Regions from separate parts of the Candidatus Nitrospira neomarina genome, predicted to be linked through region 1. Evidence: riboswitches for the same ligand, from Rfam matches in the RefSeq annotation. Region 1 holds a riboswitch; each other region holds the start of a gene.
What was found. Region 1 has a riboswitch for cyclic di-GMP ahead of PQG83_RS16130 (Ig-like domain-containing protein). Riboswitches for the same ligand answer to the same signal wherever they lie in the genome.
Positions count from the first base shown of each region.

Region 1 (4,152 bases):
AACACGCAAAGATCCGTTGGCGAAGCATTCCTTCAACGAAAACCCAGACGGCATCTCATCCCCTTCACAGGACCCACCTCGGATTCAAATTTTGGATCATGGCCTTCGGCCTCGGATAAGTGCGGACAATCGGGGCACAAAGCTCAATTGATGAATCGAATTCTTCCAACACAACATCATTGGACCAGAGGTTGGACGATGACGGAATACATACTGCCGCTCCCCACGCCGGCATTGCCGCCGAGCGTGATCGTCCCGGCGGGAAAGGCTCGAGCATAGAGGCGGAGAGTCGTATCCGAGGTCACCAGATTCTTGCCCGTATCGGTAAAGGCGCTCAACCACGACGGTTTCGGAGTCAGCCGCACGTCATAGGCCACCGTGACGGACACCGGTTGATTCACCGTAAAGCGCAGGAAGGCCGCCGTTGTGGCCGCTTTATCATTATTGGCCGTTTGGATATAGGCCGCACCCTGCACACTCGTAGGGACCGTGGTAAATGTATAGGCGCGATCGCGGTACACCGTCCCCCCGGCGCGAAGGCCGGCGGCGGACACGCCATACGCTGCCCCATTGGCAACGATCAGGTTGGAAATAGTTAACGGGAACGAGGGTTGAACAATGACGGAATACATGCTGCCGCCCTTCCCACTGGCATTGCCCCCGAGCGTGATCGTCCCAGCCGGAAAGGGCCGAGCAAAGAGGTGAAGGGTCGTATCCGAGGTCACCAGATTCTTGCCCGTATCGGTAAAGCTGCTCAACCACGACGGTTTCGGAGTCAGCCGCACGTCGTAGGCGACCGTGACGGACACCGGTTGATTCACCGTAAAGCGCAGGAAGGCCGCCGTTGTGGCCGCTTTATCATTATTGGCCGTTTGGATATAGGCCGCACCCTGCACACTCGTGGGAACCGTGGTAAATGTATAGGCGCGATCGCGGTACACCGTCCCCCCGGCGCGAAGGCCGGCGGCGGACACGCCATACGCTGCGCCACTGGCAACGGTCAGGTTCGATATGGTCAATGAAGACGTAGTTGGATTGGCAACAGTGGTGGTACCAGGTGCTGAGGGTTGAACGATGACGGAATACATACTGCCACTCCCCCCGCCGGCATTGCCGCCGAGCGTGATCGTCCCGGCTGGAAAGGCTCGAGCATGGAGGTGGAGGGTCGTATCTGAGGTCACCAGATTCTTGCCCGTATCGGTAAAGCTGCTCAACCACGACGGTTTCGGAGTCAGCCGCACGTCATAGGCCACCGTGACGGACACCGGTTGATTTACCGTAAAGCGCAGGAAGGCCGCCGTTGTGGCCGCTTTATCATTATTGGCCGTTTGGATATAGGCCGCGCCCTGCACACTCGTAGGAACCGTGGTAAATGTATAGGCGCGATCGCGATACACCGTCCCTCCGGCGCGAAGGCCGGAGGCGGACACCCCATACGCTGCCCCACTAGCGACGGTCAGGTTGGTTATAGCTAATGGGCTTGTAGTTGGATTGTTTGTGGAAATAGGTGTTGGTGGCGTAATTGGATTGGCGACGGTTCCGGTAACCGGAGCTGAGCTTGTGGTATTGCCCGCCGCATCGCGGGCAATCGCGGTCAAGGTATATTGACCGGGAGCCACTCCAGTCGTGTTCCATATTTGCGAAAAGGGGAGTGTCGTATCTTCCACCCCCAGATTTTTCCCATTAAGTCGAAATTGTACACCCACCACTCCAATATTATCTGTGGCGATGGCGGATACAGTAACGGTGCCACTCAGGGACTTCCCATTTTGGATGCCAACCAGGGCGACCGTGGGAGGCGTGATATCGGGAATGGGGCCCTCCGCTGGTTGAACGATGACGGAATACATGCTGCCGTCCCCCCCGCTGGCGTTGCCCCCGAGCGTAATCGTCCCGGCCGGAAAGGCCCGAGCATAGAGGCGGAGAGTCGTATCCGAGGTCACCAGATTCTTGCCCGTATCGGTAAAGCTGCTCAACCACGACGGTTTCGGTGTCAGGCGCACGTCATAGGCCACCGTGACAGACACCGGTTGATTCACCGTAAAGCGCAGGAAGGCCGTCGTCGTGGCCGCTTTATCATTATTGGCCGTTTGGATATAGGCCGCGCCCTGCACACTCGTAGGGACCGTGGTAAATGTATAGGCGCGATCGCGATATACCCTTCCCCCGGCTTGGAGGCCGGCCGCGGACACCATATACGTTGCGCCACTGGCAACGGTCAGGTTCGATATGCTGAGTGAGGAGGACGGCGGCGGACTAGAAGTACCGGAAGAGGGGGAGGACGGGGCGATATATTTTTTCACCTCGGGAGAGGGAAGACTTTCATTGCCCGAGGCATCGAACGCGGTAACCGTAAAATAGTGCGTTTTGTCCGTGAGTAATTGGGTATATTGATAGGTCGTGATCTTCCCGACCGTCGTGGGAACCCCATAGACCCCGGGGTTGGTTCCTCGATAGATCCGATACCCCGCTAAATTGGCCTCTTGATTGGCAGTCCATTGGAGAGTGGCCGAATTACTGGTGGCGGCTTGTGCCCCCGGCGGGAGAAAAAGGAGGCAACTGCCAAGTAGACACCACGCTAGACACCTTTTGAGACGACTCCCCGCACGAACATCGGACATGGGATACCTCCTTCGCACACAAACAGAGGCCCCAGTCCCGCACGTTCCCTTTCTTCGGTAACCCGGCTATCAGAAATTCTGACCCGTGGCTTTGCGTCCCCACTTCACAATGGGTTTGCCTTTATCGGAAAGAGGCCACTCGTTTACGCTGTGTTATGCCATCTTCGTTCGAATGATCCAAACTCGCTCTTGAATGTGAGAAGACACGGACTTTCTTGACTTCACGGGCTTTATCGGTGGATCCCCAAAAGCCTTTAAGCATGACCCAGGCAGGGGAGGTTGGAGAATTCTTCTGGCACTTGCCGTCCAATCATGATCGTTCTTGCACGGCCCGTTTGACGGGTCTTCGTCCACATCCTCGAGACGTGCGCAAGGCGTGAAGGCTCGAACTTTGTTGGACGAGGCCCTCTGGTTTGGAACACGCAAAGATCCGTTGGCGAAGCATTCCTTCAACGAAAACCCAGACGGAACATACGAAGACGTTCACGCCAGCCACGTTCTACGCCTGAAGAACAAAAACCATGGTCAGTGGACGGAATGATTGTGTGGAGGAAGTGACCATAAGGGCTCACCCGCCGTCCAATCAGGCCTGGGGGAGACCAAGCCTTTCACATTTTGACATCCACGAGCAGGGCAATGGCCTTACGGATTTGCTCACGCGCACCAAGAAGGACGAGGACATCACCTGGCTCCAGAATGGTTTCGCGAGAAGGATTGGATTGCGTCACGCCACCCCGTGTAATCGCAATCACCGATGCGCCTGTCCGTCCATGGATATTCAGCTGGGTCAATGGCTTCCCCAAAGCGGGAGAGTCGTATTCCACCCGGCAGGTATCGACTTGCACATCAGCCAATGTTCCGCCACGCAGATGGTGAGCTAACTCAGGTAGCTCCCCTCTCCGGAGCAGGAGATACCCCTCACGACGAATTTGTTCAACTTTATCTTGAATCCTGTCCTTCGGCGTCTGATAGGTACGAAGAACTAAGGCAAAAATCTCAATTGATGTTTCGAATTCTTCCGGAACGACATCATTGGCTCCTAGTTCTTGGAGGTCCTGCAATTCCTTTAAGTATCGTGTTCGTACGACAATATGAAGAGAGGGGTTCAGTTGTCGTGCTTGTTGAACAATTCGGCGCGCGCCAAAAGGGTCCGAGGTAGCTACCACGAGAACTCGCGCCATTATGATTCCGGCTTGAGTCAACACTCTGGGATTTGTCCCATCCCCATAGAGCATGGTGCCTGGTCCTTTTTTATCAGCCTGCACGACATCAGGATTGACGTCCAGCACCACAAATGGAATCTCCATATCACCTAAAACCCTGGCAAGATTCCTGCCATTTAAGCCATAACCCACGATAATGACATGGTCTCTGGTTTTAATCCTGGTACTTTGCAACGCATTGACCTGACGTCGAGGGAACCAATGTTTCAGGCGGTCAAGGGCCTCGGTCCGTCTAGCCAGACGGGGAGCCCATTGAATCAAAAATGGCGTAATTGTCATGGACAACACCGATACTGCAAGAAATATAT
Region 1 is NZ_CP116968.1:3,738,966-3,743,117, reverse strand. Features, by position in the region: gene PQG83_RS16130 (Ig-like domain-containing protein) at 177-2,621, opposite strand; cyclic di-GMP riboswitch class I at 2,675-2,751, opposite strand; gene PQG83_RS16125 (monovalent cation:proton antiporter family protein) at 3,230-4,152, opposite strand, start outside.

Region 2 (4,152 bases), 2.2 Mb from region 1:
GTATTGGGAGAGTTTCTCGTGACGACTTTGGTGATTTCTCCGTTTTTCGGTGCGTGGATGCCCAACATTATCCTGGCCTTCTTCACAGGGTTCCTTCTATTTCAAGCTGGAAAACAATGACCCAGCATTCTCTCAAGCAAGTTAGATCATGAAAAAAATTTCTTGGTATGTATTTGGGAAATTTAGTCGCGTCTTCTTAATGTGTCTTGTAACCGTGCTGACGATTTATCTGGTCGTGGATTTTTTTGAAAAATTGAGAAAATTTTTGAAATATGATGCAGACCTAAGCGTTATTTTAAGCTTTTTTGTCTATCGAATTCCCGAAATTGCTTTTCTCTTAGCCCCGCTAGCGGCTCTAATGGCATCAATTTTGACAATTTGTGGGCTTAATCGGACTCGTGAAATCACGGCGATGCGAAGTTGTGGATTAAGTTTTTATCAAATTGCCATTCCTTTTTTTGTCTTTGGCGGGTTTGTGAGTGTGGTGGGTCTGAGTTTGACGTCCGTGTTGATTCCTTTGGCCAATATTAAAGCTGAATTTGTTCAATCGGTTTTAATCCAAAATAAACCAGAGCCCCTCTTACTAACTCCGGAACGTTTATGGCTTCGGGTGGGACGCAATCACCTTATGCGAATTGATTCCGTGACAGAAGATGGGTTTCGTTTGAATGGTATCCACCAATACACCCTCGATGATCGCTTCAGTCTCAAAAGGATTCTTAAAGGAGAATGGGCAACGTTTGTCGATGAAGAATGGATAATGGAGCATGCGATTGAGCGAACATTTCAGGCTAAAGAACGCCTGCAAGTGAATGTTATCCCACGGCAGACGTTGCCTCTCTCTCTCACGCCTGATGATTTTCAGAATTGGCTGGCTCAGTCTCCAGAGCATATGTCCTTGTATCAATTGCATGACTATATTCAAAGGTTAATAGAAGATGGCCATAGTCCTCATCGTTTTTTAACTGATTATTGGTCTCGAATTGCGTACTCTCTGGTTCCTCTGGTGATGATACTGTTAGGGATCTCGGTGAGTCTGCGCGGAAGTGGTGTGCGTGAGGTTGGAATAGCTAAAGGGCTTGGGCAAACTCTGGCAATTGGATTTTTTTTCTGGGCGGCGCATTCAGTAGGCATTGTCTTAGGACGAAATGGAGCGGTATTACCGATCATTGGCGGTTGGATTGCCACAGTCATGTTTTTGATCATAGGAATAAATCTGTTTTTGAGGCTGAAATGAAGGATCCGCGATTGTCATGAAGGGCACTGGAGGGATTGTGTGAATGAGATTTTGACCATCTGTTCCTGATCACCATTCGTATTGGTTTTTGATACTGTGCAATATATGAATTTGCGTAGTTTTTTCATAAACACGCAAGGGATTTTCTTAATTCCCCTTGACTCGGATCCGATAACATTTCCAAAGAGATAGAGGTCGAAGAGTAGGGGAGAATCCGAAGATCCAAGACAGACAGTTAATCGGAAAATTTCAAAAAACCATCACTTACATGAGGTTGTAATTATCGACTAACGAATTCAACAGGTGACAAGGGCAAACTATCCGTGAGGGTAGGGCGCAAAGCCAAGAAACCCTGAGAACGTTGTCGTTGCAGGGTTCGTCTGGTTACCGAACTGTGTTGGTAGATCCATGCGTTCGTTCATGCGCCCCTTTCCTGGAAGGGGCGCTTTTTTTTGGTCACCCTGGAAAGGCCAAAATATGGACGAAGACGCACAACATTCCACGGAGACAACAGTTGGTATCAAAGAACCCGACACATCTCACCTCTGTTCGGTTAGTCCGAAAAAAGTAGAACATACGGAGGCACAGGGCCAGCTCGATCAGGAATATGTTACCCGGATTTTATTAGAGTTTCTCCCGATCATTCGTCGGATGGCCGGAATTATGGCATTCAGAAATCCCTTTTCCCTGGATGTCGAGGATTTGACCAGCGCAGGGGCTATGGGGCTGTTGTCGGCGTTGAAGCGCTATGATCCGACACGTGATATTAAATTTCGCACATTTGCCGAATATCGTATTCGTGGCATGATGTTAGATGAAATTCGGTCTATGGATTGGGTTCCTCGGTCTGTTCGATTTCGTCGAGATCAAGTGCGACAAATAGTTGAAGAGCATCTTCAGAAAAATGGGGTGCCACCGACCACACAGGAATTGGCCACACTGTTGGGCGTCCCCATTGAGGAGATAGAAGGAGTGGGCGGGTGTGATCCCCGGTTAATTAGTCTGGATGAGCCGGTTGGGCAGGGGGAAGATGAATGCACCCTTCGTGATGTTTTGCCGGACGTTAACCATCTGGACCCTTTTGTGGCCTGTGCGGATGCAGAAATGAAAGCGGCCCTGTCAGCGGCGCTCCAGACATTATCGGCACGCCAGCAAGAGGTGCTTCAATCGTATTATCATGCGGGATTGACGATGAAAGAAATTGGTCGGCAAATGGGTCTGACCGAATCTGGGGTCTGCCGGGTGCATTCCGGTGCCATTCGACATCTACGCATAGAGTTGAAACGTATAGAGGATGGGGGACCCAGTGCGCCCCGACCCAGGAATTTGCGAAAAACACCCGTGGTCCGTGACTAATTAAACTAGATTAAATGGTGTGCTTATTAAAAAATTCGTGTCCGCCAATTTTTGCCACTTTACGGTTGATCTGAGCCCACCGGGGAGTTTTGACCAGTTGGGGATTATAAAACAGTACAGCCCCATTCACCATCTTTCGCCCGTCTTGTACAACCTTCCAGGCTAATAAACTATCTTTCATGTTTCGATTGGTTTGATCAAATTCCATTTCTTCTGGATTTCGTCCCATCCATGGTTCAAACTGTTTGGCCCGAAGAACCGTGCCCTTGACCGTGCCATCGCTATGGTATTTGAGAGCCATTCGGTTCCGAATGACGGCCGCGACAGCTAACTTTCCAGCAAAACTTTCACCGCCGGCTTCCAGATAGATGGTGAGGGCCGCTAAGGTGTCGTCGCTGTGGCTAGATTCCGGCCAATGGACCATTTCCGGAGGCAATGGTGATACAGGCGAAGAAGACGAAAGAACTAATGCGATATCGGCCGAATTTGCAGGAGTTGGTGAAACGGGGAGTAAGCATATGGAGAAGGTTTCTATACCAATGATGAGGACACAAGATAACAGTGTTTGGTTTCGTTTCATTTTATTCCTTTAATGCTTAATGGGTTTAGAATTTTTCCCTCATTATTTTTTGTTTAGATATTGAGAAGCCAGGTTTAATTAAATGCTTTTTGGACACGGTCTTTCGCAAAGTGCATGCCATTGACGTTTTAGATTGTTCAATGGAAGGCGTTTATGGGAGTCTTGAGTTGTAGGGATGAGTCTGGTGGTAGACTTTTTGTGTTTTTCTAAATAACAAGGGGCCTTTATCCAGCATTGTGTCGTGGTTTCGGGACATCAAAGATTAGGTCAGCCGTATATCATGCAATAGTGATTGGAAACAGAGGGATTTCGAGATTCTCGTACTGATTAAAAATCTGACAATCTTGAAAATGGGTCTAGTGAATCATCGTAAATTTTCAGAACGAACAGAGAATCTATCGAGAATGATGTTTGTTGCGCGATTTTAGTGATGGAGGAGAACATGACTATTTCGTCGTTGAGCGAAAGAGGAAGGGAAATGATGATGTGTCTCGGGGTGGGAGTAATTCTTCTTGGTACGTTACCGCTTTCCAATGGTTGGGCTCAGTCAGATCAGACGCCTGTCTTGCCTATGCAATCTCTTGCACACGCTAAAGTGTTTTTGATGGCCGGAGATTACCGTCGAGCAGTAGAGGCTTGCCAGGAAAATATTGACCGCAATCCCTCGGTTGAAGCATACGTTTATTTGGCCTATGTCTATGAGGCAATTGATGGTTATTTAGGAGCATTAGCCAAGCAGGAAGATTATGTGAAAGTGGAGCAATTAGCCCTGAATTTGACCGCACGGGATGTTCTCGATCTCATTGATCCGCCGAATGTCATGCCTCGTATGGCGCAAGAACTCATTCATGAAGGCATTCGGCAACAATTTGATGTGACCGCAGCAATGGCCAATCGGTTGAGTCGGACACGGACGGATGAATTGTGGGCGCAACAAACTCGTTGGCGTGCATTGAAGCCTGATTCATGGTGGACTGGA
Region 2 is NZ_CP116968.1:1,532,154-1,536,305, reverse strand. Features, by position in the region: gene PQG83_RS06890 (LptF/LptG family permease) at 1-120, shown strand, start outside; gene lptG (LPS export ABC transporter permease LptG) at 149-1,237, shown strand; cyclic di-GMP riboswitch class I at 1,539-1,629, shown strand; gene PQG83_RS06880 (sigma-70 family RNA polymerase sigma factor) at 1,715-2,593, shown strand; gene PQG83_RS06875 (cell wall hydrolase) at 2,604-3,173, opposite strand; gene PQG83_RS06870 (tetratricopeptide repeat protein) at 3,616-4,152, shown strand, end outside.
Region 2: it holds a riboswitch for cyclic di-GMP, as region 1 does, so the genes downstream of both, PQG83_RS06880 (sigma-70 family RNA polymerase sigma factor) here and PQG83_RS16130 (Ig-like domain-containing protein) in region 1, are expected to answer to the same signal.

Region 3 (4,152 bases), 790 kb from region 1:
AATCGGTGCGGTGGTAGAAGTTGCATAAAAGGTTGAGATTAAGATTTACCCCCTTTCAGAAGGTGATGGGTCACGGCGTCCTGAACACTGGCGTACTGAACCGGCAGCCAATAAAAATTCGAATTCCACGCTTATCGAAACGAGGCAACTCGTTACCGCCGGGATCATCGGATTAAGGCTCACGGGTGTAATCCCGGCATGTCTGTGGAACTTTTAACGAACGTTACTTCTTGTTCGGGGTCGACAAATACTCCGTCAGCCTGGATTTCCTTTCCAGTCACAACCTGCCTTGCCACGTAAATGATGCAGCCGGCAGTCAATAAACCACCGAATACGTCGATCAGGTGATGCCCTCCATGGATAAGCACTCCTGGGAGCACGAACAGATTGATGACGACTAGTAAGGGGAACCACCAGCGAGTGGTGCGTGCTGAATACATAGCCAAAACGGCCATGATCGTGTGATACGAGGGAAAGGCCACCAGGCCTTCCATATCCCTTGGAGAAATGAATTTAGGCCCTTCAGCCCCTAGACGCAATAATTCGGCACCATAGGACGAGCCAACAAGCGGTCTTGCCGCCTGCTCAATTGTGCCAGAAATGTCATAGAGCACGCTTGTGCCAAATGCCGGAAACAGCGCCCAAAATCCAAGCGTCGCCAGACCTGAGGCGGTTATTGAAAGGATGAAGACATGGAGTTCTTTTTGCTTGCCTCCAAATCCTAAAATAAGAAAAAGTAATGCCATTTGCGGTATAGAAGATAAATAGGCATAACGCGTCAATTCATTAAAAAATGGATGGCGACCGGCAAATTGGACAATGTCAGGCCATGAATACCCGAACCAAGCATCGATCCGGACCAGAACCGGATCAATAGGCTCTCGCCAAAGGGGGAGCAGCAAATAGCCGAAAACTGATAACACAATTGTAAACAGAAGAAGCAACCCTGTGGCCATCAGCGTCATAGAAATACGCTCACTCCGTCCGCTTGAACGGTAGAACAGCCCCACGGTAATCATGAAAATTCCCACGGCAAAAAAAAGGGTATACGAAAACCAATCGAAGCCAATATTGCGAACAAGGATCATGGCCAGATCGAAGACCGCCAGCACGAAAATGGTATTGCGTAATAAACGTTCGACCGGCCATAGGAAAGGCTTTGCCAGTGTAAAATTTCCCACTCTCATTATGCATATCCTCGCATTGGAATTGTGCCACTGTAGTTGCGAGCAGGTTCTGATCGCGCCGTTAAATAGTGTCTATACTGTCGTGCACGGTTCAACGAACTTGTCCTCAACGACCTCGAAATCCTCATCATGAACAAAAGTCCCGCCACTTGTTTGCACCTGAACCTCAATTGATTGTCTTCATCCGTGTATGTGTTGGTCCGATTTTTGAGCTTAAGACAGTAGGTATGGAGGGCAGGCGGTAACCCGCAAATTTTTTTCAACTAGTCTACCTCATGGTCTAGTTGGGTGGGCACAGTTACAGGTGAAGTCAGGAATGGCATCGGGATTGGCTATGATGTATTGGGCTTGGCAATTTTGCAATTCGCTTTTAAGCCTTCAGACAAAGGCTTTTTCGGAATATCCCTCATTATCTTGATAATGTGTCGAAGATTCCTTTGTGAAAAATCCGCATTCATCCCCTTGGTCAAAGAGTAAGTCAGCGGCCGCTCTTCACATTCCTTCTGAGGTTTCACGGCGTATTTCTCCTCTTTCCTTTTGTCTCACTCCTCATCCCTTACGTTTCCTCAGGTGCAGTCCAAAAATTTAAGCCGGTCTGAACATTTTCGATTTCCTTGGTTAACAAAGGGAAGCAATCCATCCTACCCTTACCTAATATGAAACATATTCAACAAAAAACATCGGCAAGTTTTTCCTGGGTAAGTCGATAATGAAACATGAAAACGAGGAGCCACAGAATGCGAGGTGGAAAACTTTCTTGGGTCCACGAACATTTATGCATAACTATGAAGCATGGATTCGGTCGGGTGCCCCTTCCCGAGAACGGCGAACACGTCGTAAGGCGTGGGCGCAAAACCACGGATCAGGGTTGGTCCCTGATAGCCGGGTTGCCGAAGGCACGGAGAGCCAAGGGGCAACGTCTGCGTCAGAATTTTCCGGGCAGTCTGGCGTAACGCACGTATTTACCTTCGCCCGTTAAGGAGATGCGCTATGGTTAACCAAGTGATGCGTTTCGTAAATGATGAAGAGGGAGCCACAGCTATTGAGTATGGTTTGTTGGCTGCTTTGATCGCCGCGGTGATAGTGACTGCCGTGACTGCTGTTGGGACTGCCCTCAGCGGAACGTTCAACAACATTGCTTCGTCTGTTGCTCCGAGCTAAAAGAGAGCTTGTTTCTGCAGGTGCCTGGAAGTGCCGTTCTGGTGGCAGGTCACTGGAACGGCACTTCGGCCGAAGCCTACTTCTGAGGGCGAGTACAGGATTGATGAATGAAGAGATGGGAAAATTCAGATAAGGGATAGGGGAGGACATCATCATGCAGACGATTCTCCTGAATCACTGTCATCACTTGATAAAAAACCTTCTCGTTGATGAAGACGGCGCCACGGCGATTGAATATGGTCTCCTGGCTGCGCTCATCGGCGCGACGGTGTTGACAGCTCAAGCCGCCATGGGAACGGCAGTCGTAAATATGTATGAAGGGGCCATGGGGATCATCGCAGAGGCTCTGGGAAGTTAGTGTCGTTTTTCCCTAGCTCCTTTTTATTATTCATTCATGCTCAGTCTGTCGAAGAACCATTCGAAATATGTACCACCTGAAATCATTCTCCCTTCGAGAAGCTCAGGGAACAGAGGGAGATGGAATGGTATTTGAGGGACACGATACGGGATCTATCAGAAATGTCTGGCGGGGGCTAGTTCCATTTTAACGTGCCTGTCCGTGGTAGGTGGACACGGCCTGATAGCCACTTCCAAAACATTTAGCAGAGTGGGACAAAGAATGATGAATGTATACCACAAAAAACTATTACAAAAGCTGAGACAATCCGAGCGGGGCTCGACGGCAGTAGAGTTTGCTCTCATCTTACCGATTCTTGCCTCCCTCGTATTTGGAGCGATCGATTTTGGCCGTATGTTGTGGTTTAAGGAAGTTCTGGTGAATGCGACCCGTGTGGGAGCGCGCCAGGGGACGTTATTTGCGGCAGGCAATGGGCAGGCAGAAATTGAAGCAGCTGTCACGGCCTCTCTTACCGCGGGAGGGGTGGATTCATCAGGGCTCTCGGTGGCAGTCAATGGGGTCGGAGGTGCACAGGGGCAGCCGTTAAATGTGGTCGCCACTATACCCTGGAACTACTTTGTCATCGATAAACTCATTCCCGCGATTTCTACACCCAACTTACAAGCCTCTGTCACCATGATGATGGAATAAGACAGGAAAATTTTCCCGGAGAGATCGGCAAGGGAGAGGGGGAATCAAAAATAATGTGGAACAAACACCGAACATCTGGCGTCTCTGGGCTCTTGAATGAACGTGGTATCGCGGCCATCAACGGCGTGTTTATGGGAGTGACCATGGCCATCATGGCAGGTGTGGCAATTGATGTCGGGCATGCCCTTCTTACCCAAAATGAGTTGCACAATGCTTCGGATGCCGCTGCGCTGGCCGCTGCACGGCAATTGGGTGTCACTTACTTGGCCCTGCCTATTGCTCAGCAGCAGGATTTGAATCGAAATCTGACAAGCAATGAACAATCACAAATAAATTCGCAGGCGACCGCCGCAGCCTTTGCCAATAGTGCTTCAGAGGTCAGTAATTTATCTCTTTCGCAAGGAGATATCGAATATGGCACGTGGGATTTCGATGGAAAGACGTTTACCCCAACCGTGACGCGCCCCAATGCCATTCGTGCGACCACACGGCGGGATGGTGCGGCGAATGGACCGATTACGACATTTTTTGGGGGTATGTTGGGTGTCAATACCATGAGCCTCGCGACCAGCTCGATTGCCGCATTGGGGACCTCGGGTGGTCCGACCCCACCAGGAGTAGGTGATGTGCCCTTTGCCATTTCCAGTAACTGGTTTAATGGCGTGGCCTCCTGCAATTCGGGTATCCAATTTTCTCCTACCGGGGTGAATGGCTGTGCGGGATGGCATGTCTTTGATCAGCATCCGGCCAATGCGA
Region 3 is NZ_CP116968.1:4,526,943-4,531,094, forward strand. Features, by position in the region: gene PQG83_RS19640 (phosphatase PAP2 family protein) at 180-1,187, opposite strand; cyclic di-GMP riboswitch class I at 2,002-2,082, shown strand; gene PQG83_RS19645 (Flp family type IVb pilin) at 2,178-2,348, shown strand; gene PQG83_RS19650 (Flp family type IVb pilin) at 2,503-2,706, shown strand; gene PQG83_RS19655 (TadE/TadG family type IV pilus assembly protein) at 2,968-3,396, shown strand; gene PQG83_RS19660 (TadG family pilus assembly protein) at 3,450-4,152, shown strand, end outside.
Region 3: it holds a riboswitch for cyclic di-GMP, as region 1 does, so the genes downstream of both, PQG83_RS19645 (Flp family type IVb pilin) here and PQG83_RS16130 (Ig-like domain-containing protein) in region 1, are expected to answer to the same signal.